Regions from separate parts of the Rhodoferax sp. WC2427 genome, predicted to be linked through region 2. Evidence: predicted binding sites of a transcription regulator. Region 2 holds the regulator's gene; the other holds the start of a gene.
The links. Region 2 encodes FliA, which starts transcription of late flagellar genes. Its sites were predicted from a motif close to CTAAAGTTTNNNNNNNNNNNGCCGNTA; they were not measured.
Positions count from the first base shown of each region.

Region 1: the regulator FliA is predicted to act here: its motif matches at 9,172-9,198, upstream of AB3G31_RS14945 (putative motility protein).

Region 1 is NZ_CP162006.1:3,164,321-3,179,998, reverse strand. It holds gene AB3G31_RS14995 (GMC oxidoreductase) at 1-299, shown strand, start outside; gene AB3G31_RS14990 (heme-degrading domain-containing protein) at 314-784, shown strand; gene AB3G31_RS14985 (substrate-binding domain-containing protein) at 866-1,906, opposite strand; gene AB3G31_RS14980 (fatty acid desaturase family protein) at 2,067-3,158, shown strand; gene AB3G31_RS14975 (MocE family 2Fe-2S type ferredoxin) at 3,185-3,499, shown strand; gene AB3G31_RS14970 (hypothetical protein) at 3,662-4,858, opposite strand; gene AB3G31_RS14965 (LacI family DNA-binding transcriptional regulator) at 5,249-6,298, opposite strand; gene AB3G31_RS14960 (fatty acid desaturase) at 6,417-7,403, shown strand; gene AB3G31_RS14955 (hypothetical protein) at 7,649-8,203, shown strand; partial or broken gene AB3G31_RS14950 (flavin reductase family protein) at 8,294-8,909, opposite strand; gene AB3G31_RS14945 (putative motility protein) at 8,934-9,146, opposite strand; gene AB3G31_RS14940 (hypothetical protein) at 9,256-9,711, opposite strand; gene AB3G31_RS14935 (hypothetical protein) at 9,727-10,119, opposite strand; gene AB3G31_RS14930 (DEAD/DEAH box helicase) at 10,324-11,574, shown strand; gene AB3G31_RS14925 (hypothetical protein) at 11,670-11,957, opposite strand; gene iolB (5-deoxy-glucuronate isomerase) at 12,242-13,051, opposite strand; gene iolE (myo-inosose-2 dehydratase) at 13,053-13,958, opposite strand; gene iolD (3D-(3,5/4)-trihydroxycyclohexane-1,2-dione acylhydrolase (decyclizing)) at 13,979-15,678, opposite strand, start outside.
Region 2 is NZ_CP162006.1:483,814-499,491, reverse strand. It holds gene flhA (flagellar biosynthesis protein FlhA) at 1-419, shown strand, start outside; gene flhF (flagellar biosynthesis protein FlhF) at 416-1,828, shown strand; gene AB3G31_RS02380 (hypothetical protein) at 1,821-2,582, shown strand; gene AB3G31_RS02375 (RNA polymerase sigma factor FliA) at 2,582-3,298, shown strand; gene AB3G31_RS02370 (hypothetical protein) at 3,403-3,795, opposite strand; gene flgM (flagellar biosynthesis anti-sigma factor FlgM) at 3,845-4,168, opposite strand; gene flgA (flagellar basal body P-ring formation chaperone FlgA) at 4,264-4,971, opposite strand; gene flgB (flagellar basal body rod protein FlgB) at 5,153-5,566, shown strand; gene flgC (flagellar basal body rod protein FlgC) at 5,578-5,982, shown strand; gene AB3G31_RS02345 (flagellar hook assembly protein FlgD) at 6,026-6,679, shown strand; gene flgE (flagellar hook protein FlgE) at 6,719-7,942, shown strand; gene AB3G31_RS02335 (flagellar basal body rod protein FlgF) at 7,960-8,700, shown strand; gene flgG (flagellar basal-body rod protein FlgG) at 8,716-9,498, shown strand; gene AB3G31_RS02325 (flagellar basal body L-ring protein FlgH) at 9,509-10,204, shown strand; gene AB3G31_RS02320 (flagellar basal body P-ring protein FlgI) at 10,411-11,547, shown strand; gene AB3G31_RS02315 (glucosaminidase domain-containing protein) at 11,547-12,401, shown strand; gene flgK (flagellar hook-associated protein FlgK) at 12,411-14,312, shown strand; gene flgL (flagellar hook-associated protein FlgL) at 14,327-15,598, shown strand; gene AB3G31_RS02300 (HDOD domain-containing protein) at 15,621-15,678, shown strand, end outside.

The DNA.
Region 1 (15,678 bases), 2.1 Mb from region 2:
GCCACGCCACGCTGGTGGCGCGCACCAAGGCGCTGCTGCGCGGCCTGGGTTTTGCGGCGGTGCTGAGCCGCCCGTTTGGTATCGACACGCCTTCGCACCAGTGCGGCACGGTGCGCATGGGCAGCGACCCGGCGCAGGCCGCGCTGGATCCCTGGTGCCGCGCCTACGACCACCCCAACCTGTTTGTGGTGGATGCCAGCTTCTTCCCGTCGTCTGCCGCGCTGAACCCGGCGCTGACCGTGGCCGCGCAGGGCCTGCGGGTAGGAGAATACGTGCGCAAACACTTGGCCACTTTCTAATTCCGGAGACATCGATGATCGAAGACGAAAAAACCCTGCTGCAAGAGCTGCTGCGCCAGGAAGAAACCCTGCAATTTGGCCGCTTCAATAGCGAGACCGCCCTGAACCTGGGTCTGGGCCTTGTGAACGCGGCGCGGCAGGCCGGGCAGTCGGTGCTGGTGGACATCCGCGTGGGCGATCTGCAACTGTTCCAACACGCCATGGAGGGCTGCAACCCCGACAACGTGGACTGGGTGCGCCGCAAGAACAATGTGGTGCGCCGCTTCGCCCGCAGCTCGTTCTACATGGGCACGCTGTACCGCAGCAAGGGCACCGATTTTGATGCCGCCACCGGCCTGGACCCGCGCGAGTTTGCCGCCCACGGCGGCGCGTTTCCGATCCGCATCCGCGGCGTGGGCCCGGTGCTGGGCACCGTCACGGTGTCGGGCCTGCCGCAGGCCGAGGACCACGCCCTGGCCGTGGCGGTGCTGCAAACGCTGGTGTGATAAACATTTAAGAGAAAAAGGCCGTTTGCGCCTATGGAATAAGCGTAACCAGCTATATTTTGAATAGCGCTGCGCCAGGGCTCAGGCCATGTTCTCCGGCGTAAACAAGTCCATCGCCAGCAGCTTTTGCTGCGGCCCGGCAACCACCGCGCCGGGCAGGGTGGCGGCCAGCATCTGGGCCACGGCCGTTTGGGCCAGGCGCTCTTGCGGGGTGTGGATCACCAGGTCCACCACGCCGTCGATCAGCGCGGCCCGGGTGGTGGCGTTGAGCTCGTTGCACACCACCACCAGCTGTCGGTCCCCCGCCTCTTCGCGCAGCGCCCGGATCACGCCCGCGCCGCCGCCGCCGGTCAGGTGCAGGCCCACCAGATCCGGGTGGCGTGCCAGCAGCTCCAGCGTGGCCTCAAAAGCGAGCTGCGGGTCTTCCAGGTTCACCAGCGTGTCCAGCACCTTGAAGCCGGGCGCGTTTTCGCGCAGGTAGGAGCGAAAGCTGATCTCGGCCAGCTCATGCCCCAGGTAGCGGTGGCTGCCCACAAACACCGCTACTTCGCCCGTGGTCTGCCGGTTCAGGCGGCTGACGGCCCAGGCGGCGGTGCGGCCACGCTGGCGGTTGTCCAGCCCGATGTAGCCCGCCCGGTGCGGCGCGCTGATGTCGCTGAGCAGCGCAAAGCAGGGCGTGCCTTGTTCAAACAGCGTCTCGACCGCCGCCGTGACGTGCGGGTGGTCGACGGCCACCACCGCCAGCGCGTCCACCTTGCCGCCCAGTTCCAGCAGCTGCTCGGCAATGGCTGCGGGCTCCAGCGCGTCCATGAAGGTGATGTGGGCCACGCAGGTTTCGGGCTGGTTCTGGGCCGCGGCCTGCTGCAGCGCGGCGGCCAGGCTTTGGTAGAAATGGTCGTTGCGTTTTTGCAGGCAAAAACCCAGGTGGCGCACCGGCACGCGCTCTTTCAGACGGGCGCGCATCAGGCCCACCGCGTGGTAGCCCAGCTTTTCGGCGGCGGCAATCACGCGCAGGGTGGTGCCCTCGCGCACCGGCAGGCGGCTGTTGAGCACGCGGTCGACGGTGGCGGTGCTCACGCCCGCGGCCTCGGCCACGTCGTGCAGGGTGATTTTGGCTTTCATGGGCCAGATCATCGCACCGTCTGCCATAAATGCAAGTTTCTACGCCTGAAGGGTGATGGTTTTTGATACGATTTGATGGATTTTGAGGTTTTGCATCACACGCTGGGCTGCATTGGTTTTAGCATCCGCTACCACTGCACACCCACAAGAGACAAACCGCATGCAAACCGCAGAAACCACCACCTTCGCAGGCCCCCGTACTGTTCCCAACTGGACCCGCACCCAGGACGACTACCACCTGATCTCCGGCGCAGGCGACCGGGCCCAGGCCGCCGGGCTGGTCAACGCCAGCTGGTACAAATGCGCCGTGCCCCGCCCCCGCATGAAGCAGCTGATGCAGCGCGAAGACGCGCAGGCCATCCGCGACACCGTTCTTTGGTACGCGCTGATCCTTACCGCCGGTGCCGTGCTGGTGGCCACCTGGGGCACGGCCTGGGCCTGGCTGGCCTTCTTTGTCTACGCCACGCTGTACACCGGCCCGGCCGATTCGCGCTGGCACGAGGCGGGCCACGGCACCGCCTTCAAAACCCGCTGGATGAACGACGTGCTCTACCAGATGGCCTGCTTCCAGGTGCTGCGCCGCCCCAGCGTGTGGAAGTGGAGCCATGCCCGCCACCACACCGACACCCTGGTCACCGGCCGCGACCCCGAAGTCGCCGTACCGCTGCCCACCAACTTTGTGGGCATCTTCCTCAACCTGTTTTCCATCCAATCGGGCCCGCGCGAGCTGTGGCGTGTGCTGCGCAATGCCTTGGGCATCCTGGGCGAAGAAGAAAAGACCTTTGTGCCCGAGATGGAGTGGCCGCAGATGGTCAAGGAAGCCCGCGTCTGGGTGCTGCTGTACGCCGCGCTGATTGGCAGCGCCATCTGCTTTGGCAGCTGGCTGCCCCTGGTCTTGTTTGGCCTGCTGCCGGTGATGGGTGGCACCTGGCTGTACACCTTCTTCGGCCTGACCCAGCATGCGGGCTTGCCCGAAAACGTGCTCGACCACCGCAAGAACTGCCGCACCGTCACCATGAACCCGGTGTTCCGCTTTCTGTACTGGAACATGAACTACCACGTCGAACACCACATGTTCCCCATGGTGCCGTTCCACGCGCTGCCCCAGCTGCACGAAACCATCAAAGCCGACTGCCCCCCGCCATACCCCAGCACAGTGGCCGCCTACCGCGAAATCATTCCCGCGCTAGTCCAACAGGCCAAAGACCCGCACTACTACGTGGTGCGCCCGGTGCCTGCCACCGCGGCATAAATTCAACAACCACAAGGAGACACCCCATGACACATTGGACCGACGTTTGCGCACTGGACGATATCGACGACGAAGACGTGATGCGCTTTGACCACAACAACCACACCTACGCCGTGTACCGTTTTAATGACAAGGTCTACGCCACCGACGGCCTGTGCACCCACGAGCACGTCCACCTGGCCGACGGCCTGGTGATGGAACACGTGGTCGAGTGCCCCAAACACAACGGCCGCTTCGACATCCGCGATGGGCGGGCGCTGGGGGCGCCGGTGTGTGTGAATTTGAAGACGTACCCGGCGAAGATCGAGGGTGGGCAGGTGCTGGTGCAGTTGGGGGGGTGAGGGGGCTCCAGAGCAGGCTTTGCCGGGCGGATGATCGCCTGTATTTGAGTGGGTGGGCGGCGGCACGGTGCGTCTGCCGCCAAGCAGGGAGAATGGCCGCTTTCGGCCATCACCGGACATACGGGATTGGCTGCTTCCAGGCGGTCTAAAGCAGTTTCACATCTAGTCACTCTCCGGGTACGCCGCTGCAACGCCGCGTCGGTGATCCTCGCTCATGCCAGCCTCCAGCCCATCAAGCCACGCAAGCAGGTCTTCCCAGTTGCTCAGACTGAAGACCTTTGGGCCATACCGTTGTTCGATTCCAATTGTGGGCCGGCACACCAGGTCCGCCATGAACTTGTCGATGACGATGGCATCGCAGTACGGCGCGAATCGCGAGATGTGCTTGATGTCCTCGAAGACTCCGCTGAGGCGATTTCGCGCATCCTCTCGATTAGAGAACGCGCCCTGCTGGACCATGGCCTTCAGGGTTGCGAACATGTGGGACGAAAGCCACTCGTGCGGGACCTCCAAGAAATGCCGTGACTTAAAGAACTCGATGCACCGCGCAATTCTCTCGGGAAGCGGTTGGTCCTTGGGCAGCCAGTGCATCATCTGTTCTACAACCGTTGCGACCATTGGTGAGTCGAAGGCTGCAGCGACATCCCCGGCGGCGTAACGTTGGATTAGGGTCAGGTAGGTGCTGAGATACTGGTTTGCGGAGTCTCGTATCTCCAGTGCAATAGCGTCAGCGAACGTTTCAGTTGACGCTTGCCACTTGTCGAGAACCTTCACTAATTCGTTAACCGACTCCTCCTTCAGGCGGCGCTTCAACTCGACGTCTCGTATGTAGCCGCCGACGTCGATTCGGAAATAGTCGTCCCACTCGACCAAAGTGCCGCCCCTGATGGCGTCCTCGGTCTCGACAAGATACTGGTGCGGCTGGCCTTTGAGAAATGCCTCCCATGCTTTGAAGATTTGCTTGTGCTCGACTTCGTAGTCCTTCTTGAACTCAGCGCCACGCGACGTGTTCTTGATGAACTCCATCAGTTGGGCGCTGGTCATACCCCCGTGTCCCCGCCACTGGTGCGTTTCGTCTTCGTGCACGGAAGAAAACGGAGCAACGAGCAACTGCATGTGGCACATTCGTTTGACGCGCTTAGCAGCCTCCTTGAATCGCGTGTCGCCACCGCGCATCGCTCCGGAAAAGAAGAACTGGTCGAGATATATGACCTTCTTCTTCACCTCCGGCAGCCAAACCATCGACTGGTAGCGGCAGTGCTTGCAGCCACGCAGGACATGGTCGTGGACGGAAACGTTGCCAAAGCTGTCCTTGGCCCCGCAGCCGGGGCAGTCACCTAAAACGCGGGTTGCGAGCATCCTATATTCTACGAAGACGCAACCGTGGACATCCGGCCCTGAGCTAGCTTTCCTTATGATGGTAGCCCTCGCGTGTAGGTACTTCAGCATGGCTGCGCTTCCTCCGCTTGAACGAAGATCCGAACTGCCGCTTTGGAGCGACCAATAAGTGGCTGCGAATGTCCGTTCAGGGCCCAAAGCCGACTTTTGTGGACCCACTATCCAGTGCTGCCTGCCCCTCCAAGCTGCCACTCGGCCCACCTCCGCTCGACTGAAAATACGCCCATCTCTAACACAGTCACCCTTCTCCAAGAAGCCCGGCAAGTGTGCACCCCACCCGCAACGCTCCAACCCAAACGCTATTGAATAAATAGCTTCTTGTGCCCATGGAATAAGCGCTAGAGCCCTGTTTTACACACTCTCCGGCGTATGGATGTCAAAAGGCACCACCATCTGCTGCGCTGATGACACCGGCCCGGCCATCGCACGGACCAGCCGCTCCGCCAGCAGTGGCAGGGGATGCGAAAGCACGGCCTGCAAGTAGCCGCCCACCAGCGCCTCGCGGGTGGTGGGGATGAGGTCGTGGGCCACGGCCACCAGGGGTGTGGCGGGGTGGCGGTCGACGTGGTCGCGCAGGGCCTGCAGCACGCCGTCGATGCCGCCACCGCCCACGTACACCCCCACCAGGTCGGGGAAGCGCTGCAGCAGGTCGCGCGTGGCTTCCTGGGCGTAATGGTCGCTCTCCAGCGTCACCACCGGCTCCAGCACTTCAAAGCCAGGGGCGTGCTCGCGCACATACGAGCGAAAACTCATTTCGCACAGCTCCTGGCACTGGTAGCGGTGGCTGCCCACAAAGATGCCGATCTGCCCGGGCTGTGCGGCCTGCCGGGTGATGAAGCCCGCTGCGGTGCGGCCCACGCGCCGGTTGTCCAGCCCGGCATAGCCTGCGCGCTCGGGGGCATCCAGGTCGGACACCAGGGCAAACACCGGTTTGCCTTGCGCCCGCAGTTGGGCGACGGCGGCGTGGATGTGGGGGTGGTCGGCGGCCACCAGCGCCAGCGCGTCGCAGGACTGGGCCAATTGCGCCAGTTGCGCGCACACCGCCTGGGGGGCCAGGTCGTCCAGAAAGCGCACCACGGCCCGGCCCTGCATCTGCGCGCTGGCCTGCGTGGCGGTGGCCAGCGCGTTGGCCAGACCGCTGTAGAAAGCCGAGCTGCGCTGCTGCAGCAAAAAGCCCAGCGTGCGCTTGGGCCGCACCTCTTGCAGACGCGCGCGGATGATGCCCACAGGGTGGTAGCCCAGCGCCTGTGCTGCCGTGTGGATGCGGTCGGCAGTGTCGCTGCGCACCGGCACGCGGGCGTTCAGCACGCGGTCTACCGTGGACGGGCTGACCCCGGCGGCGCGGGCCACATCGGCCATGCTGGCGCGGGAGGAGGGTGGTGTGCGTGGGGAGGCGGGCATGTTTGACATATCTGTCATCGGGCATGCCAGTTTATGCCATGGAATGCCGAACGGGCATCAAATTGGGGGGCCGCGCTCCTACCATCAAAGCACTTCACCCACCCCCCGGAGATCTAGCATGCCCAATCCCTACGCACTGCGCGGCAATGTCGATGCGCCAGACACCACGCCCTGGTTCAGCCCCAGCATCGACCGCAAGCTGCTCAAGCAACTGATGCAGCGCAATGACCGCCACAGCCTGTGGAACTACGGCCTGTGGCTGGCCCTGCTGCTGGCCAGCGGCACGGCGGGGGTGCTGGCCTGGGGGACGTGGTGGTGCCTGCCCGCGTTTGCGGTGTATGGCATCTTGTACGCGTCTGCCGACCACCGGGCGCACGAACTGTCGCACGGCACGCCGTTCAAGACGCGCTGGCTGAATGAATTCTTCTACCAATTGGCTGGCTTCATGACGCTGCACGAGGGCCACTACTGGCGCTGGAGCCACACCCGCCACCACACCCACACGCTGATGGTGGGGCGCGATGCCGAAATCGCCGTGCACCAGCCGGTGCGCCTGGGCGGCCTGTTGCTGGACCTGTTCTTCATCAAGTCGGGTGCGGCGCAGATCGCCAACATCGTGCGCCATGCCTGCGGCCAGATCAGCGCCGACGGGCAGCATTTCATCCCCGAAGCCGAGCGGCCCAAGGTGATCCGCGCATCCCGCGTGTATGTGGCCATCTTCCTGGCGCTGCTGGCCGCCTGCGTGCTGATGCACAGCGTGTTGCCCCTGGTACTGGTGGTCGGCCCGCGCTTTTACGGCGGCGCGCTGACGCAGGTGTTCAACCTGACCCAGCATGCGGGCCTGGCGGAGAACGTGCACGACCACCGCGCCAGCACCCGCACTTTCCACACCCACGCTGTGTTCCGCTTTCTGTACGCCAATATGAACTACCACCTGGAGCACCACACCTTTCCCATGGTGCCTTACCACGCGCTGCCCCGGTTGCACGAAGCCATCCGCAGCCAATGCCCGGCGCCTGCCCCCAGCCTGTGGGCGGCCTGGCGCGAGATTCTGCCCGCCTTGCTGCGCCAGCGCCGCAGCGCGGCGGCCGTGGCATCTGCCTGATTGCCCCAGGCGGCACCGCCAGAAAATGCATTGGAGTGATCGCGGGTGATGTGCGCGCCGGTGCGGGTGCAGCCGGAATAATTGCTATCGAATAAATAGCTGGTTATGCTCATAAAATAAGCGCAAACGGGCTAAAAGATGCTGGAGTTTATTGGGAGCAAAGACCACGGATTGCCGGGAACTGTCGTCCTGCCAGCACACTCCCACGTTGAATACGTATTCTTTTAGTACAACGAAAGCGCTGCATGCCCCATTCCCCGGTTTCTTTTTCCCGATTTTTGCCTGGTGCCCGGGCCCGCGCTGCGGCGGCCCTGTTGGTGCTGGCCTGTGGCTTGGGTGCGGGCGCAGCCCAGGCGCAAGACGTGTACATCAACGGCACGGTCGGCGGGGCCGTGGCCCCGGGCGTGTACGGCCAGATCACCTTTGGCTCGCGCCCGCCACCGCCGGTGCTGTACGCCCAGCCCATGCTGATCCAGCGCGGCCCCATCGTCGAGCCGCCGCTGTACCTGTACGTGCCGCCGGGCCACTCCAAAAACTGGCGCCGCTACTGCGGGCGCTACAACGCTTGCGGCAGGCCGGTGTACTTTGTGCAGGTCAATGAGCGCAACCGCTGGTGGGCACAGCCGCGCGGCGGCCCCCGCCCTGACCATGACCGCCGTGGCGACTGGGATGATCGGGGTAACGGCCCGCGCCATGGCCGGGGCCATGACGACCACGGGCGTGGCAATGACCGCAACGACCATGGCCGTGACGACCGCGGCCCCGGGCGTGGCCACGGCCACCGGCAGTTCGACAACTGAAGCCGGTTTGGGTCTTGTGACTGAAATGGGCTGCTCGTGCCCATTCCGTCGGCACGAGAAGCTATTTATTCTGTAGCAATCGGGCCCGGGTCACATGGCTACCTGCAGCGACTGGCCCGTGGCATAAAACTGCCCTCCGGCTACGTAATGCAGGCTGCGCGGCGCGTCGGGTGCGGCATCAAAGTGCCAACGCCCATCGCTGAACACGCGTTCATCGGCCCATGCGGCCACCACTTCGGCGATAAACAGGTCGTACTGGCCCTGGTTGTGCGGCTCGGGCAGCATCCGGCATGCAGGTGTCGTATCGCGTGTGACACGACACCAGCCAACCCACGCAGCCCTGCACCAGCGGCGCGGCGATCTGGCTGGCGGCGAAGGTGGTGATGCCGTGCTGCGCCAGTTTGCCCGGTACGGTGTGGGCGCTGTCGGTGCCTACGGCCAGAGTCTGCGCCGCCATGGCGGCGCAGGGGATGTTCAGGCCAAAGACACCGCTGGCCTCCACCAGCTGCCGGGTCAACGTGGCCTTGTCGATGACCACCGTGACCTTGGGCGGGTCGAAATCCAGCGGCATGGACCAGGCGGCGGCCATCAGGTTGGGGGTGTCGCCATGGGCCGACGACACCAGCACCACCGGGCCGTGGTTCAGCACGCGGTAGGCTTTGGCAAGGGGAACGGAGCTGCAGTGGGCAGGGGCAGGGAAGGGCATGCCCCAAGGTGATCAGGCGCGGGATCAGGCGTAAGTATTGAGCTGGGTGCCCAGGCTGCCGCTGGTGGCCAATGCGGGTGCGGCTGCGGGCTGGGGGATGGACTCGATCAGCGCCTGGGCCGCCACGGCCTGCGCGTCCAGAGCTTTTTTCAGCACCCGGATGTTCAGGCTGTCGGAGGTGGGGGCTTGGGCATCCGCCGTGGCGGACTGCACGGCGGTGGTGCTGCTGATGTTCATGGAGATTCTCCTGGGAATACAGACTTATCGGCCAAAACACGCCGAGCTTGAGAACGAACGTGAAACGACTTTCAGGGCTTGGGGCGCTCAGCGCCCGAGCCCATGGGAGTCAGTGCAGCAGCTTGATGGCCGCAATCGCCACCCAGCCCAGCACAAAGTTCAGCACCACCAGCGTGTGGATCTGCCCTGCCGCCTTGGCCGCCAGGGGCCATTCGGCGGCGGCCACCGCGCGTTTGAACTTGGCAAACCCGGCAAACTGGATGTGCCCAAAGGCCAGCACCATCACCACGCCCAGGCCGGCCATCACCCACCAGCCCAGGGGCACAGCCCCGCCGGCAGCTTTCATGCCGCTGCCAAACAGGTGCCCACCGGTGGCCAGCAGCACCACGATGGCGCCCAGCACCAGCCGGAAAAACCGCTGCCACACCTGCACCATCAGCCGGGCGCGGGTTTGGGCCTCCAGCGCCAACAAGGCAGCCGGCCGCAGTGCAAACAGCAAGCAGGTCATACCGCCCATCCAGACAATGGCTGCAGCGAGGTGGAGAAGTTTGAAGATGTCGTACATGGCGGTTGTGGGGGGCTATTTGGTGCGCGCCGGTCCGGGCGGCAGGGGGGGCGCAAGGCGGGCGGGCGGCATCTGGTAGGAGTGCAGCGGCAGGACCACGCGCGTAAGGGCGACGTCGACTTTTTCGGCCGGCACCACGCCATCTTTTTCCTTGAGCCGGACGAACAGGCCTTTGCGGCTGATGTGCACATGGCTGACGGTGTGCGGTTCGCCCTCGTACCGCACATCGGCGCCCGGTTTGTACAGGGCCAGCCACAGTGTCGGCGCTTGCGCTTCTTCGGGCGGTGCGGTCACCGTCACCATGGCCGAACCGACGGACGCAGTGGGGCTATTGGCAGGGTCTACCGGTGCCGCCGCAGGTGCCGCTGTGGCGGGGCCATCGAACAGGGAGTCAAAATCGTCGCTCAACTGCGGCTTTCTTTCACGTGAAAGTTGGGTGTCGGGCTGGTCGGATGGTGCCAGCGGGCCAGGCGTGGATGCTGCTATTTTTATAGCAAATTACGCAGACAGCACAAGCGCTGAGACTGAATTTAACACGCAAACGTATTGGCTGTGTCCACTGCGGGGTTAAACTGCCACCCCCAATCTGCCGTCCTGCCCGACGCACCCCCCATGCCATTTGCCTCCCTGGGACTTGCTCCCGCCTTGCTGCGCGCCGTGCGCGAACAGGGATTTACCGCGCCCACCGCCATCCAGACCGCGGCCATTCCGGCCATTGTGCGCGGGGCGGACGTGTGGGCCGCCGCGCCCACCGGCTCGGGCAAAACTGCTGCCTTCGCCTTGCCGCTGCTGCAGCGCCTCACCGAAGCCCCGCGCCCTGACGGCAAACGCCGCCCTCGCGTGCTGGTGCTGGTGCCCACGCGCGAGCTGGCCGCCCAGGTGGCCGAGGTGTTTCGCGGCCTGGCCCAGCACCTGCCGCAGCCCTTGAAAATCGCGGTGATCTTTGGTGGCGTCTCCATCAACCCGCAGATGATGGGCTTGCGCGGCGGGGCCGACATTGTGGTGGCCACGCCGGGCCGCCTGCTCGATCTGGTGGACCACAACGCCCTGCAGCTTTCCAGCGTGGCCGCGCTGGTGCTGGACGAGGCCGACCGCCTGCTCGACCTGGGCTTTTCCGAAGAGCTGGCCCGCGTACTCACGCTGCTGCCCGCGCAGCGCCAGAACTTGCTGTTTTCCGCCACTTTCCCGCCCGCCATCGAGGCCCTGGCCGCCCAGCTGCTGCGCGAGCCAGTGCGCATCGAGATGGCCGCCGAGCCCACCACCCACACCGCCGCGCCCGCCATCGCCCAGCGCGCCATCGCCGTGGATGCCAGCCGCCGCACCCAGCTGCTGCGCCACCTGGTGCAGACAAATGGCTGGAAGCGCGTGCTGGTGTTTGTGGCCACCAAGTTCTCTGCCGAGATCGTGGCCGACAAGCTGCGCAAGGCCGACATCTGGGCCGAACCCTTCCACGGCCAGCTCAGCCAGGGCAAACGCACCCAGGTGCTGGACGACTTCAAGGCCGGGCGTGTGCACGTGGTGGTGGCCACCGACCTGGCCGCGCGCGGCATCGACGTGGCCGAGCTGCCGGTGGTCGTCAATTACGACCTGCCGCGCTCTGCCGTGGATTACGTGCACCGTATCGGCCGCACCGGCCGCGCCGGGCTGAGCGGCGAGGCCTACAGCTTCATCACCGCCGACACCGAAGCCCATTTCGCCCTGGTCGAAAAGCGCCAGGGCCTGAGCCTGCCGCGCGAAGAGGTGGTGGGTTTCGAACCGGTCGAGCTGGCCGTGCCGTCCCTGCCCACGCAAGCCAACGGCGGCATCAAGGGCAAACGGCCCAGCAAGAAAGACAAGCTGCGGGCCGCTGCAGCGGCGGGTTGATCCGTCGCAGGATTTATAAGAAATTGACCTCTAGCGCTTATTCCATAAGCATAAGCAGCTATTGAATCTAGAGCGGGCCCGGGCGGAGTCCAGACTCAGTCGGGGGCGACCTCCGGGCTGTCGTCGTCTTCCATCGGTTCGCTGTCCATCACCGCGATCTCGGCGTACTGGGTGCCGTTGAGTTGGTGGCGGTAGGCCGCGTAGGCGTGGCGGGCAGCGGCCTCGTCGTCGCCTTCGTCATCGGCCGCGGCCGCCAGCAAATGCAGCTTGGCCGCCGCCGCAAAGTGGTGCGCCGCCATGCGGTGGTGGTCGCCCACGGTTTCAAATTCTGCGTCAAAGATTTCGGTCGGCAACCCGATGGCGGGCGTGCTGGTGGAGGTCATAAAAATCTCGCAAGGTGGCAACGGCGACATGCCGCTGCGCCAGCATGGGCGCGGGGGATGAAGGCTTGATGACAGGGGGAGTCTTGCGAGGGGCACGTCTCGCTGCCGCCCCATTGCGCCCTATTGCGCCCGGGTAGCGAATGCTCTCCTTTTTTACTTTAAAAAAGAGAGCTGCTCACGCTCTTGGAATAAGCGTGAGAGCCGGTTTTAATGCCTGAAAAAATAGGCAAAAACCAAAAAACAAGGTCCGGAACGGGCGCTGGGGGCTCCCGTTCCGCCAACGCCTACGCCGTCTTCAACATCCACTCATGCGCCGGGTCGTTCTTGAAGACCCAGAAGCGGTTCGGGCCAGCCATTACGTTCAGGTAGTACAGGTCGTATCCGTGGGGGGCGGTGACCGGGTGGTAGCCGCGCGGGACCATCACCACGTCGTGGTTTTCCACGGCGCAGGCCTCGTCCAGGCTGCGGTCGTCGGTGTAGACGCGCTGGAAGGCGAAGCCCTGCGGTGGGTTCAGGCGGTGGTAGTAGGTTTCTTCCAAAAGAGTCTCCACCGGCGGCTGCTCGATGTCGTGCTTGTGCGGCGGGTAGCTGCTGGAGTGGCTGGCGGGGGTGAGCACTTCCACCACCAGCAGGTGGGCCGCGGTGGGGTCGTCGTGGGGCAGCACGTCGCAGACGTAGCGGGTGTTGGTGCCCTGGCCGCGTACGCTGCGGCGCATGGTGGCCGGGTCGATCACGCGCACCGCGTGGGGCGTGTCGCCTGCGGGGGCGGTACACAGGCCCAGTTCGGCATCGGTGTCGGCCCGCACCACCACGGTCTTGCCACCGGGCACGTAGACGGCTGCGGGCGAGACTTCTTCGAACACGCTGGTGCGGGTGCCCAGTTTCTCGTAGGTTTGACCGTCCACCGTGACGGTAACGGTGCCGGTGAGCACCACCAGGCAGAGTTCGCGGGTGGCAGTAACCACTGTCTCGGTTTCACCGGCGGCCAGGCGCACGGCGCGAAAGCCCACGTGGGTCCAGCCCGCGCGCTCGGGCGTGACGTTGACGATTTCGCGGCCCAAAGGGGCGGCTTTGGCGAGGAGGGGGCTGACCATATCAGGCTGCCAGTTTGTCAACCAGGGCGCGCAGGGTGTCATAGCCCTTTTTCGCGTACTGGTAGCTGGGGGCTACGGCGGGGTCTTGCTCGGCTTCCACCACCAGCCAGCCTTCGTAACCGGCGTTTTTCAGGATGGTGAGCACGGCTTCAAAGTCCACCGCGCCGTCGCCGGGCACGGTGAAGGTGCCGTTGATCACGCCGTTCAGAAAGCTCCAGCCGTCGTTACGGGCCTGGGCAATCACCGGGACGCGCACGTCTTTGCAGTGCACGTGGTTGATGCGCTCGATGTGCTTTTTGAGCAGCACGGTGGGATCGACCGCACCGCCAAAGTAGGCGTGGCCGGTGTCGAACAGCAGGAAGACTTTGGTTGGGTCGGTCAGGGCCATCAGTTTGTCGATGTCGGCGGGGGACTCGACGTAGGCACCCATGTGGTGGTGGTAGGCCAGCTGGATGCCGTACGTGGCGATGAGGTGCGCGCCAAAGGCGTTGAGGCGCTCGGCGTAGGCCTTCCACTGGGCTTCGGAGGTGAAGCGGGGGCGCTTGGAGACAGGTACGTCGATCTGGCCCTGGATGGTGTCGGCGCACTCGCCATAAACCACCACTTTTACGCCGTTGTATTTCAGCTTGGCCATGTGGGCCTTGCAGCGCTCTATCTCGGCTTCCACTGTGTCATTGCCCAAAAAGCCGGAGTACCAGCCCGAGACGCAGGCTACGCCGAATTCGTCCAGCTTGGCTTTCAGGCCGGGGCCGTCCTTGGGGAATTTGTTGCCCAGCTCGAAGCCTTCGTAGCCGATTTCTTTGCCTTCCGACAGGGCTGTTTCCAGCAGGGTTTCGCCGCCCAGCGAGGGCAGGTCGTCGTTCATCCAGCTGATGGGGTTGATGCCGATGCGTACGTTCCAGGTCATGTTGCTTCTCTTCTCTTTAGTTAAATGCGTTGTTCAGTTTTTGCGGCGGTGTAGCGCTCGAAAGCTGCGTTCACTTCTGCGCGCTCGGAAACGGCGGGAATTGCCACTTCCCACCAGCAGCCGCCTTCGGCCGTGGTGCGCTGGTGGGTGGTGTCGATCACCACCACCTGAGATTTGGTGGCGGCGCGGGCGGCAACCATGGCGACCTTCAGCTCGGCCAGGTCTTTGACGTGCACGGCATCTGCGCCCATGCTGCGGCCATGCATGGCGAAGTCGATGTGGCTGCTGCCACCCTCAAAAGCGCAGGTGTCCAGCATGTTGTTGAAGCTGGGCGTGCCGCTGGCGCGCTGCAGGCGGTCGATGCAGCCATAGCCCCGGTTGTCCAGCACCACCACGATCAGCTTTTTGCCCAGCAGCACCGAGGTGGCCAGCTCGGAGTTCATCATCATGTAGGAGCCGTCGCCCACCATGACGATGACTTCCTGGTCGGGCCGGGCCATCTTGGCGCCCAGGGCCCCGGCAATCTCATAGCCCATGCACGAGTAGCCGTATTCCACGTGGTAGTTGCCGGGCCGGGTGGCACGCCAGAGCTTGTGCAGTTCGGCGGGCAGGGTGCCGGCGGCGCAGACCACCACGTCGCGCACATCGCTGTTGTCCACCGAGTCGCGCACCGTGCCGATGACTTCGGCGTCGTAGGGCAGCACGTCTTGGGGCACGGCGGTGGTTAACTCGGTCACACGGGCCACCCAGCCTGCGGCCAGGGTGCGGGCGCGGGTGGTCCAGGCGGGGGCGGCTTTCCAGTCGCCTGCGGCGGTGCTGAGCTGGGCCAGGCCGACACGGGCATCGGCCACCAGAGCGGTGCCATTCCACTTGGTGGCATCGAAGCTTTGCACGTTGAGGCACAGCAGTTTCGCCTTGGCAAACAGGGCGTGCGAGCCGGTGGTGAAGTCTTGCAGGCGCGTACCTACGGCCAACACCAGGTCGGCCTCACGGGCCATCTCATTCGCAGCGGGGCCGCCGTCTACGCCGATGCCGCCCAGGTTCAGCGGGTGGTCCCAGGGCAGGCTGCTCTTGCCGCCGTGCGATTCGACCACCGGGATACCGTGCTTCTCGGCAAAGGCCCGCAGCGCGTCCCAGGCCTGGCTGTAGAGCACGCCGCCACCGGCCACGATGAGCGGCTGTTTGGCGGTTTTGAGCAGGGCGGCGGCAGCGGCCAGCTCGCGGGTGTCGGCGGGCGGGCGGCGGAAGTAAATGGTGCCGGGCTGCAGAAAGCTCTCGGGGCAGTCAAAGGCCATGGCCTGCACGTCTTGCGGCAGCGACAGGCAGACCGGGCCGCAGCTGGCGGGGTCGGTCATCACCTGGATGGCGCGGGGCAGGGCGGTCAGGATCTGCTCGGGCCGGGTGATGCGGTCAAAGAAGCGGGTGACCGGGCGGAAGGTGTCGTTGGCGTTCATGTCGCCGTGCTGGAAGTTCTCGATCTGCTGCAGCACCGGATCAGGGGCGCGGCTGGCAAAGGTGTCGCCGGGCAGCAGCAGCACCGGCAGGCGGTTCACATGGGCCACGGCGGCGGCGGTGACCAGGTTGGTCGCGCCCGGGCCGATGCTGGTGCTGACGGCCATGATGCGCTGGCGGAACTGGGCCTTGGCGTAGGCTACCGCCGCGTGGGCCATGCCCTGCTCGTTGTGGGCGCGGTAGGTGGGCAGCGTGGCGCGCTCGGTGT
Region 2 (15,678 bases):
TCGAATGCCTGGCCGAGCACGCCGTGGCCACCACCGACCCCGCCGACCTGGCCCGCCGGGTGCGCATCGCCCTGGCCCCGGCCATCGTGCAGCAAATCTACGGCCCCACCCGCGAACTCAACGTGATTGCCATCGAGCCCAGCCTGGAGCGCATGCTGGTGCAAGCCCTGGGCAATGCCGCAGGTCCGGCACTGGACCCCGGCGTGGCCGAACTGCTGACCCGCAACGTGGCCGACGTGGCCCTGCAACAGGAAGAGCTGGGCGTGCCGGCCTGCCTGTTGGTGCCCGACCAGATCCGCAACGCCATTTCCCGGCTGGTGCGCCGCGTAGCCCCCCGGCTGCAGGTGCTGGCGCACAGCGAAATACCTGAAACCCACACCATCCGCATTGGCCCTATCCTCAAAGGTGCACTGACATGAACATCCAACGCTTTCACGCTGCCACGTCCCGCGAAGCTTTGGCCAAGGCCCGTGCGGTCTTTGGTGAAGGGACGCTGATTCTGTCCAACCGCCCCACGCCCAACGGCGTGGAAGTGGTGGCCACCGCGGAAGATTCGCTGTCGTCGCTGGACCGGCCCAGCGTGGCACCGGCACCTGCGTCGGCGGCCACCATCGCCATGGCGCAGATCCCGGTGGAGGAAGACACCGAGCAACTGGCCATGAGCACGCTGTCGTTCCAGGACTACGTGCGTGAACGCATGCTGCGCCGCCGCCACGAAAGCAGCCCCGACCTGCGCGACGAGATCTTCCCAGCCAAAACTTCGGTGCAGGCCGCGCCCATGCCCCAGGCCCCACAGCGCGCCAAGCCCGTGGTGCACGCAGTGCCGTTTGCGCCACCTGTCGCCCGCCCCAAGCCCGCCCCGGCAGCCGCCACCATCAACTCCAAGGGCATCGTGGACGAACTGCAGGCCATGAAGGACATGATTGAAGAGCGCTTCAACACCATGGCCTGGCTGGGCAAGACCAAGCAGGACCCGATCCAGTCCAACCTGATGCTCAAGCTGATCCGCGCCGGGTACTCGCCCGACCTGGCCCGCGCCGTCATGGAACGCCTGCCCGAAGATGCCACGCCCGCCGAGGCCATCCGCTGGCTGATGGGCGTGCTAGAGCAAAACCTGCGCACCGATGCCGGTAGCAAGCCGATCTTTGAGCAAGGCGGCGTATTTGCCTTGGTGGGTGCCACCGGCGTAGGCAAAACCACGACCGCGGCCAAGCTGGCTGCGCACTGCGCCCGGGTACATGGCCCCAACAGCGTGGGACTGATCACACTGGACACCTACCGGGTTGCCGCCCACGAGCAACTGCGCGCCTTTGGCCGCATGCTGGGCGTGGTAGCCCACCTGGCCCACGACCGCGCGGCCTTGCAAGACCTGCTGGGTCTGCTGGGCAACAAACGCATGGTGCTGATTGATACCACCGGCATCGCCCCCAAAGACCCGCGCAAGCGCGACATGATGGACGTGCTGGACCTGCCCGGCGTGAACCGCCTGCTGGTGCTCAATGCAGGCAGCCACGGCGACACCATGGACGAAGTGCTCACCTCGTTCAAGACCCGGGGCGTGCAACAGGCCATCCTGTCCAAAATCGACGAAGCGGCCAAGCTGGGCCCGGCGCTGGACGCCATCATCCGCCACCAGCTGGTGCTGCGCGGTGTGTGCAACGGCCAGCGCGTACCCGAAGACTGGGAACCGGCCGATGCCAAGAAGCTGGTGCGTGCCTCGATGCGCTCCACCACCAAGTCGGCATTCGACCCCAAGGCCGCCGATCTGAACTTCTTCTTCACCCCGGCACCGATGGATTCCAGCCGCCAGGAACGGGCGCATGCTTGACACCAGCGTCGACCAAGGCGAAAGCCTGCGCCGCATCGCGCCGCAAGCCGCCTGGAGCGTGATCGCCATGGTGACCCGGGGCGACACTGCCACCGAGTTGCCGCTGCTCTGGCAGATCTGCGCGGCCTTGCAAAGTTTTAGCCTGCGCATCACCGTATTGGACGCAAGCTCGGCAGAAACGGAAGACAATCCAGGTTTACAGAACCTGCTGGACCACGCACACTGGCTGGAAGATGCAGACCTTGACGCGCCCCCGTGGCACATCGTGCCCGCCCGTTTGGGGCTGAGCCGTCTGGCACTGCAGACCCGCCAGGATTCCCCCATGTCACCCCCACCACTCCAAGCCCTCAGCCACCTGTTCCGCAGCTGCGACCTGGTCGTGGTGTATGCCGATGCCCAGCTGCTGGCCACCTTGATGCCGGGCAGCCAGGTGCGCCCTCTGTTGGCCGTCACGCCGCGGCGCGCCTCCATCATCGGGGCCTACCAAAACTTCAAGAAACTGCTGCTACAGGCCCGGTTGGTGCCGCTGATTGCCTCGGTCGTCACCGCGCCCTTCAAGAACGCCGAGCTGCTGGCCAAATCCACCGGTCGGGCGCTGCAAAACTGCGCGCACCTGCACCTGGACTGCCAAACCGATTTCATGACCGTACGCTCGTTCCCGCAGCAGCACGCGCGCTGGGATGACGCACACCAGATCGCGCTGCGCCTGATGGCCAGTGCCATCCCGATGGCCCATGGGGTGGGAAGCCGCTGATGTACACCGCCAAAGGCCATATGGACCGCGAGCACATGCTGCGCCAGTATGTGCCCTTGGTACGTCGCCTGGCGCACCACATGATCGCCAAGCTGCCGCCGAACATCGAGCTGGACGACCTGATCCAGGTGGGCATGATCGGCCTGTCCGAGGCGCTCACCCGCTACGAGGTGGCCCAGGGCGTGCAGTTCGAGACCTTTGCCACCCAGCGTATCCGCGGGGCCATGATCGACGAGCTGCGCGAGGGCGACTGGATGTCACGCGGCTCGCGCAAGAGCCAGAAAGAGATCGAGCGCGCCGTGCAGCGGCTGGAGCAGAAGCTGGGCCGCAGCCCGCTGGAGTCCGAGATCGCCACCGAGCTGGAGATGACCCTGCCCGACTACCAGGAACTGCTCGGCAAGGTCCGCGGCACGCAGCTGGTGTACCTGGAAGACATGAATGGCAACTCGGAAGAAGGCGCGGGCTTTCTGGACCGGCACGTAGCCGATGATGCTGCCGACCCGGTGAACCTGCTGCGCGACCACCGCCTGCGCGCGTCGCTGGTCGAGGCCATCAAGACCCTGCCCGACCGCGAGCAGTACATCATGAGCATGTACTACGAAAACGACATGAACCTCAAAGAGATTGCGGCAGTACTGGAGATCACCGAATCGCGCGTCTGCCAGTTGCACAGCCAGTCGATTGCCCGCCTGCGGGCCAAAATGCGGAGCCACTAGCGGGCCGCTATCGTATTTGAAGTAGATTTTGATAGCTGCTCACGCTTATGGCTGTAGCGTGAGCAGTCGATTTGATGCCTTAAAAAAGGCCTAAAATTGGATTTTTAGCTCGCCACCGACGCGTAAATGCGCGCCGCACCGCCCCGGTATGTCCCGGCTTTGCCACCCGAGTACGTGCCCGGTTGCTGGGCCTGGGGCAAAACGGTAGCCAGGGCCCGGTCGACCACCACGGCGCGGCGGGCCAGGTTGGCGCGTTGTTGGGACAGGGTCAAGGAGACTTTTTCCAGCCGGCGGCGCATGCCCGCGTCCAGCGACTGCATGCCGCCGGGGGTGCGGCCCCACACCGCCATATCGGCCATGGCCTGGCGCAGCGCGGTGCTGGCGGCCTCTAAAACAACAGGTTCGCCCGCAATCAGGGCCACAGACACTTCTTCGAGGAGTTGTTCCACGCGCTGCAGGCTGGCTTCCAGGCTGTGATTGGCTGGGCGGGCCGTCATGCGAACTGCTCCGGTGCGGGAACGGACGGATGGAGAGAGAAAACGCCGATTACCGGGTGACGCTGAGCAATTCTTGTGCGTTGTCGAGCATCTTGTCGGCAATCGCTTCGGGGTTGATCTTGAACGTGCCGTTCTTGATGGCAGCCTTGATGTCGGCTACTTTCTTGCTGTCGAAGTCGGAACCGACGGCCCGGTCGTTTTGCTCCAGCGTGCGCGCCAGTGTGGAAACAGACACCTGCGCCCCGGCGGCTGGAATGGCGCGCGCACCCTTCTGCGCCATACCAGCGGGCGCAGCTTCCTTGTCCTGATCGGCTTTCTTGAGCACAGCGGCATTCAGCGCGGCCGTGGTATCTATCCCTTGTCCAATTTTCATCATGCTCTCCAGCAGCCTTGACGTTAAGGCATCGTAGCAATGGTTTCGGCAGCTTTGGCATTTTCTTAAATGTTATATGGCTAAAAAACCAGCTGTTACATCTCAACCAGGATGGTGCGTGCGTCTTGCACCACACCGGACATCACCCGACCGCTGTCCAGGCGCACCTTGGCGGGCTGGCCCACCACGCCGGAGGTGACGGCCTGCCCGTCAGACAGGACCTGGAAGCCCGTGCCCTGGGCCAACACCCGGATCTGGGTGCCTGCCTGGAACACCTGGGCTGGTTTGACCATGGCCTGGCGCACGGTTTGCCCTGCGACCCAGGAGCGGGCGGCCACCTGGCCCATCCACTGCTCGGGGTTGGCTACCACTGGCGAGGCGTCATCGGCCCAGTCAACTTCGGCCTCCATGGCATCGGCGGCGGTCAGCACGCTGCCGGCCACCACATTGGTCTTGGCCACCCAGGCCCGGCCCATGGCCTTGACCGTGACCGGAATGAACACATTCCAACGCGTGGCACCGGCCAGGCAGCGCAGGCCCAGGCGGCTTTTGCCCCACAAGCGGGTGCCCGGTGGCATGTACGGCTCCACCTTGGCGCAGGGCGCCAGCTGCAAGCGCGGGTCCAGCGCCCCCACCGAGACCTCCATGCGCAGCGCCTGGCCATTGACCGGCGGCACCTGCACCATGGCCGATTCCAGCCAGCGCTGGCTGGTGCCGACCATATCGGCCTCGGCCTGGGCACGCGCACCTGTTGCGCACAGCACAACGGCGGCGCAAACCATGGTTCGTAGCAAGAGCGGCATAAGACCTCCAATTTCCTACCCGGAAGACTAAAGCCGGAGGGCCCCAGGCAAAGCCGCGAACTGCGCCGCAATCACCCTGTTCTTCCGGGGCTCAAAAAGCTTCAGTTTTTCCATAATTTGCCAAAGCGAGATCCGGGATGGCACCGGAGGTTTCGCATTTGATTACCAAGCGGGGTGTTGCATGTTGGACAAAATGGTCGGTGCTGTGGACTTTCAGAGCAAGGCCCTGGTGCTGCGCGCAGAACGCCAGCGCACCATCGCCAGCAATATTGCCAACGTGGACACCCCTGGCTACGTGGCGCGCGACTTCAACTTCAAGGAAGCCATGAGCGCCGCCACCGCCAGCCAAGGCCTGATCGTCGGCAACAAGACCGACAACCGGCACATGAATTTGCCCGACCTGGAAGGCGGCAGCCTGGGCAACGCCCAAAAGCGCGGCTACAGCGTGCAAAGCCAGCCCAATATGGACAACAACACGGTGGACCTGGACCGAGAGCGGGCCAACTTTGTCGACAACGCGGTGCGCTACGAGGCCACCCTGCGCTTCATCAATGGCACGGCCAAAACCATGCTCAGCGCCATTACGGGCCAATAAGGAAGCACACCATGTCCATGTTTTCGATCTTCGGGGTGTCCGGCAGCGCCATCAGCGCCCAGTCGCAGCGCCTGAACGTGGTGGCCAGCAACCTGGCCAACGTGGATGCCGTGGCCGGGCCCGATGGCCAGGCCTACAAGGCCCGCCAGGTGGTGTTCCAGACCACGCTGCTGGGGGCCGAAAGCGCCGCCGGGGTGCGGGTGAAAGAGATCACCGAAAGCCAGCAACCGGGCCGCAAAGTGCTCGACCCCACCAGCCCGTCGGCCGATGCCGACGGCTATGTGACCCATTCCAACGTCAACGCGGTGGATGAAATGGTGAACATGATTTCCGCCTCCCGCTCCTACCAGAACAACGTAGAAGTGATGAACACCGCCAAGACCCTGCTGCTGAAAACGCTGCAAATGGGCCAATGAACCCACAGGACATTTGAACGTCCCCACCACCTGAAAGCACGCCATGGCCTTGGATGTCACCGCCCTCAACGCCGCCAGCAGCTCGCTGGCGGGCACCAGCACGACCAACAGCACGAGCGCAGAAGCCTCGCAAGACCGGTTCCTGAAGTTGCTGGTCGCCCAGCTGAACAACCAAGACCCGATGAACCCGATGGACAACGCGCAGATGACCAGCCAGCTGGCGCAGATCAACACGGTCTCGGGCATCCAGACGCTGAACGACACCATGAAGAGCATGGCCACCCAGATCGCCGCCCTGCAGTCGCTGCAAGGCAGCGCCACCATTGGCCACGACGTGCTGACCGAGGGCAATACCCTCAGCATCACCGACGGTGTGGGCAAGGGCGCGTTTGACCTGAGCAGCGCTGCCGATGCGGTGAAGGTCGAGATCCGCACCGCCGGTGGCACCTTGCTGGGCACGCAAGACCTGGGCGCGCTGGAAGCCGGTCGCCAGGCTGTCACCTGGGATGCGTCCAAGTACACCAACTCGGGCGACCTAAGCTTCAAGGTGATCGCCACCAAGGGTGCCACCGCCGTGACCACCACCGCACTGGAGCGCAACAAGGTGGTGTCGGTCAGCAACGAGAACAACGTCCTCAATCTGCAGTTGCAAAACGGCGCCTCGGTGGCCTACAGCACCGTCAAAGCCATTTTGTAAGCCCCACCGCACCCGCCATCCGTTTTTTAGGAGCCCTCCATGAGCTTTCAACAAGGTCTTTCCGGTCTGAACGCCTCCAGCCAAAATCTGGACGTGATCGGCCACAACATTGCCAATGCCAACACCACCGGCATGAAGGCCTCGCGGGCCGAGTTTGCCGAGCTGTACGCATCGTCGCTGGGCAGCTCGGGCGGCATCAGCCAGGGCATCGGGGTGGAAGTGCAGACCGTGTCGCAGCAGTTCACCCAGGGCAACATCAGCATCACCGGCAACGCGCTGGACGTGGCCATCAACGGCAACGGCTTCTTCCAGGTCGAGCTGCCCAATGGCAACCTGGCCTACAGCCGCGACGGGGCCTTCAAGCTGAACAAGGAAGGCGAGCTCATCACCAATACCGGAGCCCACCTGATGGGCATTACTGCCGCGGCCGATGGCTCGATCCCCACCGGCGGCGCGGTCGGCGCGCTGACCCTGCCCGCAGGCGGCGAAATTGCAGCCATCCAGACCAGCAAAATGGACCTGAGCTTCAACCTGGATGCCGAGGCCGTGGTGGCCACCGGGGTCGCCCCCGCAGGGCTGGTGCCGCCACTGGCCACCTATGGCACGTCCATCACCGCCTACGACGGCCAGGGCGTGCCCGTACCGGTGAGCATTTACTTCACCAAAACAGCGCTCAACACCTGGGATGTCTACTCCAGCGTCAACGGCGGCACCCCCGCCCTGACCACCACCGGCCTGACCTTCACCGGCACGGGTGGCACGGCCAACGCCACCATCGGCTCATTGAGCCTGCCCTCGCCCACCAACCCGGCCAGCAACTTCACGGTGGCGTTGAACGTCAAGGATGCCACCCAGTACGGCGCCAAGTTCTCCATTGCCAAAGCCACCCAGGACGGCCAGGCACCCGGCACCCTGACGGCCATCACCATCGACGAAACCGGCATCATCCAGGGCACCTATTCCAACGGCAAATCCCTGGCTGCCGGGCAGATCCAGCTGGCCACCTTTACCAACGTGCAGGGCCTGGCCCCGATCGGCGGCAACTACTGGCTATCGACCCCGTCCAGCGGCGACCCGTCGGCCAAAGGGGTGCCCGGCACCGGCAACCTGGGCGGGCTGCGCTCGGGCTCGCTGGAAGACTCCAACGTCGACCTGACCAAGGAACTGGTCAACATGATGACTGCCCAGCGCGCCTACCAGGCCAATGCCCAGACCATCAAAACCCAAGACCAGGTGATGTCCACCCTGGTCAACCTGCGCTAACCCCCTAGGCCGCCGCCATGGACCACATCATTTACACGGCGATGTCAGGGGCCAACACGGCGGCAAACCGGCAGGCCGTGCTGGCCAACAACCTGGCCAACGTCTCCACCAACGGGTTCCGCGAAGAGCTGGCCACCTACCGCTCGGTGCCGCTGAACGGCCCCGGCTCCAGCACCCGTGTTTTTGCGCTGGAAACCACCACCGGCCACTCCAACCTGCCCGGCCCGGTGCAGCGCACGGGGCGCAACCTGGACGCCATGGCCCAAGGCAACGCCTGGTTCACCGTGCAGGGTCTGGACGGCACCGAGGCCTATACCCGCAGCGGTATTTTTGAAATATCGTCCACCAACACCCTGGTCACACCTACCGGCCTGCCGGTGCTGTCTGACGGCGGCGCCCCCATCGACGTGCCCCAGGGCTCGGAAATTACCCTGGGCACCGACGGCACCATCAGCGCCAAGGTGCCCGGCCAGGCCTCCACCAGCCTGGGTCGGCTGAAGATGGTGACCCCCGATGCCGACAACCCCATCAAGCGTGGCGACGACGGGCTTTTCCGCGGCACCAGTGGCGACCCGCTGCCACAAGATGCCAACGCCAAGCTGCTGGGCGGCGCGATCGAGGGCTCCAACGTTAACGCCGTCGCCACCATGGTCGGCATGATCCAGTCCGCCCGCCAGTTTGAGACGCAAATGCGCCTGCTGCAAACCGCCGAAACCAATGACAAAAGCGCCAGCCAGTTGCTGAACGTCCAAGGCTAATTTGAAAGAAACACCATGATTAATTCACTCTGGATCGCCAAGACCGGCATGGAAGCCCAGCAAACCCAGCTGGACGTGATCTCGCACAACCTGGCCAACGTCTCCACCACCGGCTACAAACGTGCCAACGCGGTGTTTGAAGACCTGATCTACCAAAACCTGCGCCAGGTCGGGGCCAACAGCACCGAGCAAAACCAGCTCCCGACCGGCCTGCACCTGGGCCTGGGCGTGCGCACCGTGTCCACCACCCGCTCGTTTGCCCAGGGCAGCCTGCAGCAGTCGGGCAACACGCTGGACGTGGCGATCAACGGCAACGGCTTCTTCCAGATCAACCAGCCCGACGGCACCATCGGCTACACCCGCGACGGCTCGTTCCAGGTGGATTCACAGGGCCGGCTGGTCACCTCTGCCGGGCTGACGGTGGCCAGCGGCGTAACCATTCCCGTCAATTCCCAAAGCGTCACCATCAGCACGGACGGCACTGTCACCGTCATGCTGCCGGGCAACCCCACACCCCAACCGGCGGGCAATATCGCCATGGCCAACTTCATCAACCCGGCCGGCCTGGAGCCCAAGGGCGGCAACCTGTACGCCGAAACCGCCGCCTCCGGCCAGCCCACCACCGGCACGCCGGGCGTGAGCGGCATGGGGGTGGTGCGCCAGGGCTTCGTGGAAACCAGCAACGTCAACGTGGTGCAGGAACTGGTCACTATGATCCAGACCCAGCGCGCCTACGAGATGAATTCCAAGGCCGTGCAGACCTCGGACCAGATGCTGCAGAAGCTGGCCCAGCTGTAGGAGACTGAGCATGCGCGCCGCCACCACTGCTGCTGCCGTCGCTGGGCTTTGCCTTCTGGGCCTGTTGAGCGGCTGCGAAACCCTGGCCCCCTCGCCCCGGGTAGATTTCGCCGAATCCACCGGGCCCCGCCAACTGCCACCGGCCACCGTGGCCACCAACGCCCGGCCCACCGGCAGCCTGTTTGCCTCGGCGGCCTACCGCCCGGTGTTCGAAGACCGCCGCCCGCGCCTGGTGGGCGACAACCTGACCATCCAGATCGTGGAAAACGTCAGTGCCAGCCAAAAATCGACCAGCACGGTAAACCGCACCGCCGCCGAGGCCGCAGGCATCACCGGCATCCCCTTCCTGAAGACCCCGCTGCTGGACAAGTTCGGCATCGGCGCCACGTCCAGCAACGACTTCTCGGGCAAGGGCGGCACGGAAAGTGCCAACACCTTCTCGGGGGCGATCACCGTCACCGTCATCGAAGTACTGTCCAACGGCCACCTGGTGGTGGCCGGTGAAAAGCAGATCGGCGTGAACCAGAACGTGGACGTGCTGCGCTTCTCGGGCACGGTCGACCCACGCGCGGTGCAGCCGGGCAGCGTGGTTTCCTCCACCCAGGTGGCCAATGCGCGCATCGAGTCCAAAGGCCGCGGCCAGCAGGGCGAGGCCCAGGCCATGGGCTGGCTGGGGCGCTTTTTCATGAACGTGATGCCGTTCTAAGCCTTCCCCAGGCTCTGTTGAGACTTTTAAAGAAAATCGGCACCCCGTGCTGATGGGATAGGCGTGAGCAGCTATTGAAATAATAGCAAACCCAATTGACCGGAAACCACCGCCTTTTCCGCCGTTCCAACGCCCGGGCGCGCCGCAAAATAATGCTAAAGGTTCCGCCATTCCGGCCGAACCAGACGTAGAACAGGTTGTTCGCCATGCCATTTTTCCGCCTCCTGCCAATGCGCCGTGCCGCGACATGGGGCATGGGGCTGTGCCTGGCACTGCTAGCGGCGCTGCCCGCCCAGGCCTTGCGCATCAAGGAAGTCGCCGCCGTACAGGGCGTGCGCAGCAACCAATTGACCGGCTACGGACTGGTGGTGGGACTGGACGGCACGGGGGACCAGACCACCCAGATGCCCTACACCTCGCAGAGCTTGTCGAGCTATTTGCAGCAGATGGGCATTACCCTGCCGGCCAATCTGGCCTCTTCCCTGCAGCTGAAAAACGTGGCGGCGGTGATCGTCACCGCGCAACTGCCCGCCTTTGCCCAGCCGGGCCAGGCGATTGACATCAACGTCGCCAGCATGGGCAACTCCAAGTCGCTCAAGGGCGGCCTGCTGATCGCCACGCCGCTGCGCGGGGCCGACGGCGAAATCTACGCCATGGCCCAGGGCAATATGGTGGTGGCCGGTGCCGGCGCCGCTGCCGGGGGCAGCAAGGTGCAGATCAACCACCTCAGCGCGGGCCGCATTCCCGGCGGCGCGCAGGTGGAACGCAGCGTACCCACGCCGCTGCAGGATGGCGACTTCATCACCCTGGACCTGAACTCCAGCGACTTCCAGACTGCCCGCCGCGTGGCCGCCGCCGTCAACAACAAAATGGGCGTCGGCCTGGCCAACGCCATGGACGGCCGCACGGTACGGGTGCGCGCCCCCAACGACCCGAATGCCCGCGTCAACTTTCTGGCCGACCTGGAAGAGCTGACCATGGAATCCTCGGCACCGGCGGCCAAGGTGGTCATCAACTCGCGCACCGGCTCCATCGTGCTGAACCAGTCGGTCACGCTGGGCCCCTGCGCCATTGCGCACGGCAACCTGTCCATCAGCATCAGCACCACGCCCTCGGTCAGCCAGCCCAACCCCTTGTCACAAGGGCAGACGGTGGTCACGGAGAAGAGCAACATCCAGATCAAGCAAGAGCCCGGCATCCTGATCCAGGTGCCGCCCGCGCCCCAGTTGGCCGACGTGGTGCGCGCCCTGAACGCCCTGGGCGCCACGCCGCAGGATCTGCTGGCCATCCTGCAGGCCATCAAGGCTGCCGGAGCCCTCAACGCTGAACTGGAGGTGATCTGATGGCACTGACCCAAGTTTCCAACAGCAACGTACTGGCCGCCGATGCCAAGTCGCTGAACGCGCTGAAGATGCAGGCCGGGCAGGACAGCCCCGCCGCCATCAAGGAGACCGCCAAGCAGCTGGAGTCGCTGTTCATGCGCGAGCTGATCAAAAGCATGCGCGAGGCCACCACCAAATCCGGGCTCTTCGACAGCCCCCAGGGCGATCTCGGCAGCGACCTGCTGGACCAGCAGCTGTCGGTCACCATGTCGGGCCAGCCCGGCGGCCTGTCGGAGGCCATCGTGCGCCAACTGAGCCGCCAGACGGTACCCGCCGATGGTGCAGCGCCCAAAATAGCCGCCCCCACCGCCGCGCCAATCGCCGCCATCAAGCCCGCCAGCGTCAGCCAGACCGGTTTTGTCGAGCAACACAACACCGCCGCCACCGCGGTGGAGCGGGCCACCGGCATCCCCGCCAGCTACATGCTGGGCCAGGCCGGGCACGAAACCGGCTGGGGCCGCAAGGAAATCAAGAATGCCGACGGCAGCACCTCGTTCAACCTGTTCGGCATCAAGGCCGGTGCGGGCTGGACCGGCAAGACCACGACGGTGACCACGCACGAGGTGGTCAACGGTGAAACCCGCAAGGTCAGCGCCAAGTTCCGCGCCTACGACTCCTACCAGGAGTCGTTCAACGACTATGCCAACCTGATCAACAACAGCCCGCGCTACGCCCAGGCGCGCCAGCAGACCGGCTCGTCGCAGGCCTATGCCACCGAGCTCAAGCGCGCGGGCTACGCCACCGACCCCGACTACGCCGCCAAGCTGAACCGGGCCATCACCGTGACCCAGCAGCTGCGCCGGGCCTACGCTTAAGAGCACGCCATGAGCAACCTCCTCAACGTTGGCGCGCGGGCCCTGTTGGCCAACGAAGTGGCCCTGCAGACCATTGGCAACAACATCGCCAATTCCAGCACGGTAGGCTATTCGCGCCAGACCGTGGTGCTGCAAACCGTAGAGGGCCAATTCACCGGTGGCGGCTATATCGGCAAGGGGGTGGATGTCCAAACCATTCTGCGCAACCACGACGAATACCTGACCCGCCAGGCCGCGCTGTCCAAGTCGGTCGCGGCCTCCGACGTGAGCCGCGCCAACAAGCTGCTGCAGCTGGAAGACATCTTCAAAGGCGGCACCAACGGCCTGGGCGCGGCCGTCACCGACATGATGAACGCGTTCTCCGACGTGGCCAGCGCACCCACCGATTTGACCGCCCGCACCGTGGTGCTGACCCGTGCCGACGAGGCCGCGGCCCGTTTCAACGATGCCGCCACCCAATTGAACAATTTGCAGACCGGCCTGACGACCGAGCTGAACAATGCCGCGGCGGCGGTCAACACCATCACCACCAACCTGGCCGCCGTCAACGGGCAGATCCAGCTGGCCCGGGGCAACGGACAGACACCCAACGACCTGCTGGACAAGCGCGACAACCTGATCAGCCAGCTCAACCAGTACATCCAGACCACCCAGGTGGATGCCGACGACGGCACGATCACGGTGTTTGCCGCCAGCAGCCAGCCGCTGGTGCTGGGTACCAAGGCCACGGCCCTGCAGGTACAGCCCAACCCCCAGGATGCGTCGCAAAGCCAGATTGCCATGGTGTTGGGGAGCCAGACCGTGGTGCTGTCGGAAGGCATGATGGGCGGCGGCTCGATTGCCGGGCTGCTGAAGTTCCAGAATGACGACCTGGCCCAAGGCTTCAACCTGCTGGGTCGCATCGCCGCCAGCATGACCACCGTGGTCAACGCCCAGCACCAGCTCGGGCTGGACCTGGACGGCAACGCCGGAGGCAACCTGTTCAGCGCGGTGAGCATGCCCGCTGGAGCGGCCGCCCCGTCCAACACCGGCACGGGTACCGTTGGCGTGAGCGTGAACGCCGCCACTGTGGCCAAGCTGCAGGCCTCGGACTACAAGGTCACCTTTACCTCGGCCGCGACGTTCACCGTGCAGCGCCTGTCCGACAACACCATGGTCGCGCCCGACCCCGTCACCGGCAGTTTCGACGGCCTGGCCATCGCAGTGGGTGGCGTACCGGTCTCGGGCGACAGCTTTTTGCTCCAGCCCTTCCGCGCCGTGGCCAACAAGATCACCACCGCCTTCGGTTCGCCGCGCCAGCTGGCCGTGTCCAGCCCGGTGCAGGCGGCCATGGGCAGCACCAACACCGGCAGCCTGGCGGTGGCCAATCTGGCGGCCAAATCGGTGCCGATCCCGGCCAATATCACGCTGAACTTCACCGGCTCCAATACCTACACCCGCAGCGACACCGGAGCCACGGTCTACACCTACAGCCCCGGTACGCCGATCGCTTTTGACCCGGCCAACCTGGCCTCGGGCTGGTCGCTGAACCTCTCGGGTGCCGCCCAGAACGGCGACACCATCACCCTGGGCCCGGCCAACCTGGCCTACACCAAGCTCAACGCCGGTAACGCCGACGCGCTGCTGGACCTGCGGGACCTGGCCCTATTCGACGGCTCCAGCCTGGCCGACGGCTATGCCGCGTTGATGTCCCAGGTGGGCGTGAAAGTGCAAAGCGTGCAGTACACCGCCGAAGTGTCCAAATCGATTGCCGACAACCTGGAGACCTCGCGCACCGGGGTTTCGGGCGTCAACCTGGACGAAGAAGCCGCCAAGCTGCTGCAGTACCAACAGGCCTACCAGGCATCGGCCAAGATGGTGCAGATCGCCCAGACCATTTTTGACAGCCTGATGGCCAGTGTCGGCCGCTAGCGGAGCAGATCACCATGAGTAACAGTTTCACCCGCCTCGCCAGCGCCACCGGCTACGACAACGCGCTGCGCAATTTGACCACCCGGTACGCCACCATGTCGGCGCTGCAGGAAAACATGACCTCCGGCAAGAAAATCCTGCGCTCCAGCGACGACCCTACCGGCGCAGCCCAGGCCGAGCGCGCCAACACCCGCATCGACCGCATCAAGACCGAGCAGCGCGCGCTGGACACCCAGGTCAGCGCCATCACCCAGGCCGAATCCACGCTGGGCAACGCCACCGACCTGCTGACCCAATTCCGCACCCTGGTGGTGCAGGCGGGCGACGGTGCCAACAGCCCGGTCGAGCGCGACACCATTGCCAAGCAGCTGGTCAGCATCCGCGAGGAACTGCTGACCCTGGCGAATAAGAAAGACAGCAACGGCATGCCCCTGTTCAATGGCCTGGGCAGTACCTCGGCCCCCTTTGAAACCAGCGCCAACGGGGTAGCGCCCGACCCCGACTACAGCTACAACGGCCTGCCCGGCCAGACCGCCGCCAGCACCGTGGCGATACCGTTCACCTTGGACGGCCGCGCCGCCTGGATGGACGTGCCCGAGGGCAATGGCGTGTTCAACGTCAGCCTGGATCCGGCCAACACCGGACGGGCATTCACCGATATCGGCGTGGTCACCAATGCCTCGCTGATGGCCACCCAAGGCACGGACTTCACGGTGAACTTCACCGCGCCCGTTCCACCGGCCACCGGGGCCACCACCTACACCATCACCAACAACACCACCGCCACCACCTCGGCGGCACAGACCTACACCGAGGGCCAGTCCATCGTGATGGGCGGCATCTCGATGGTGGTGCGCGGCACACCGGCCAATGGCGACAAGCTGGAAGTCAACCCCAACGCCACCGCCAACCGACCCAGCATTTTCGACGTGCTGGACCGCGCCATCACCAGTATGTATGCCGTGGGCTCCACCACCGTTGGCGCCAACAGCAACGACGCCAACTTCAACCAGGAGCAGGCAATTTCACTGGCCCAGATTGACACCAGCCTGGAAAAAATCAGCGCCAGCCGGGGCAAGGCGGGCGACCTGCTGACCCGCGCCGACCGCATCACCAGCACCCAGACTGACAACACCATCCAGGCCAAGACCGACAAAACCAACGCCGAAGACATCGACATGATTGCCGCCGCCGCCGACCAGAGCAACCAGCAAACCGCCTACCAGGCCGCGCTGAAGTCCTACGCCTCGATCCAGAAGCTATCATTGTTTAACTTCATCAGTTAAACGCGGCTTTTCCGCGTCCGACATGGCCACTTCCGTCCTCGGCAGCATTACGCTGGGCTATCGCCCGCTGTGGAATGCTG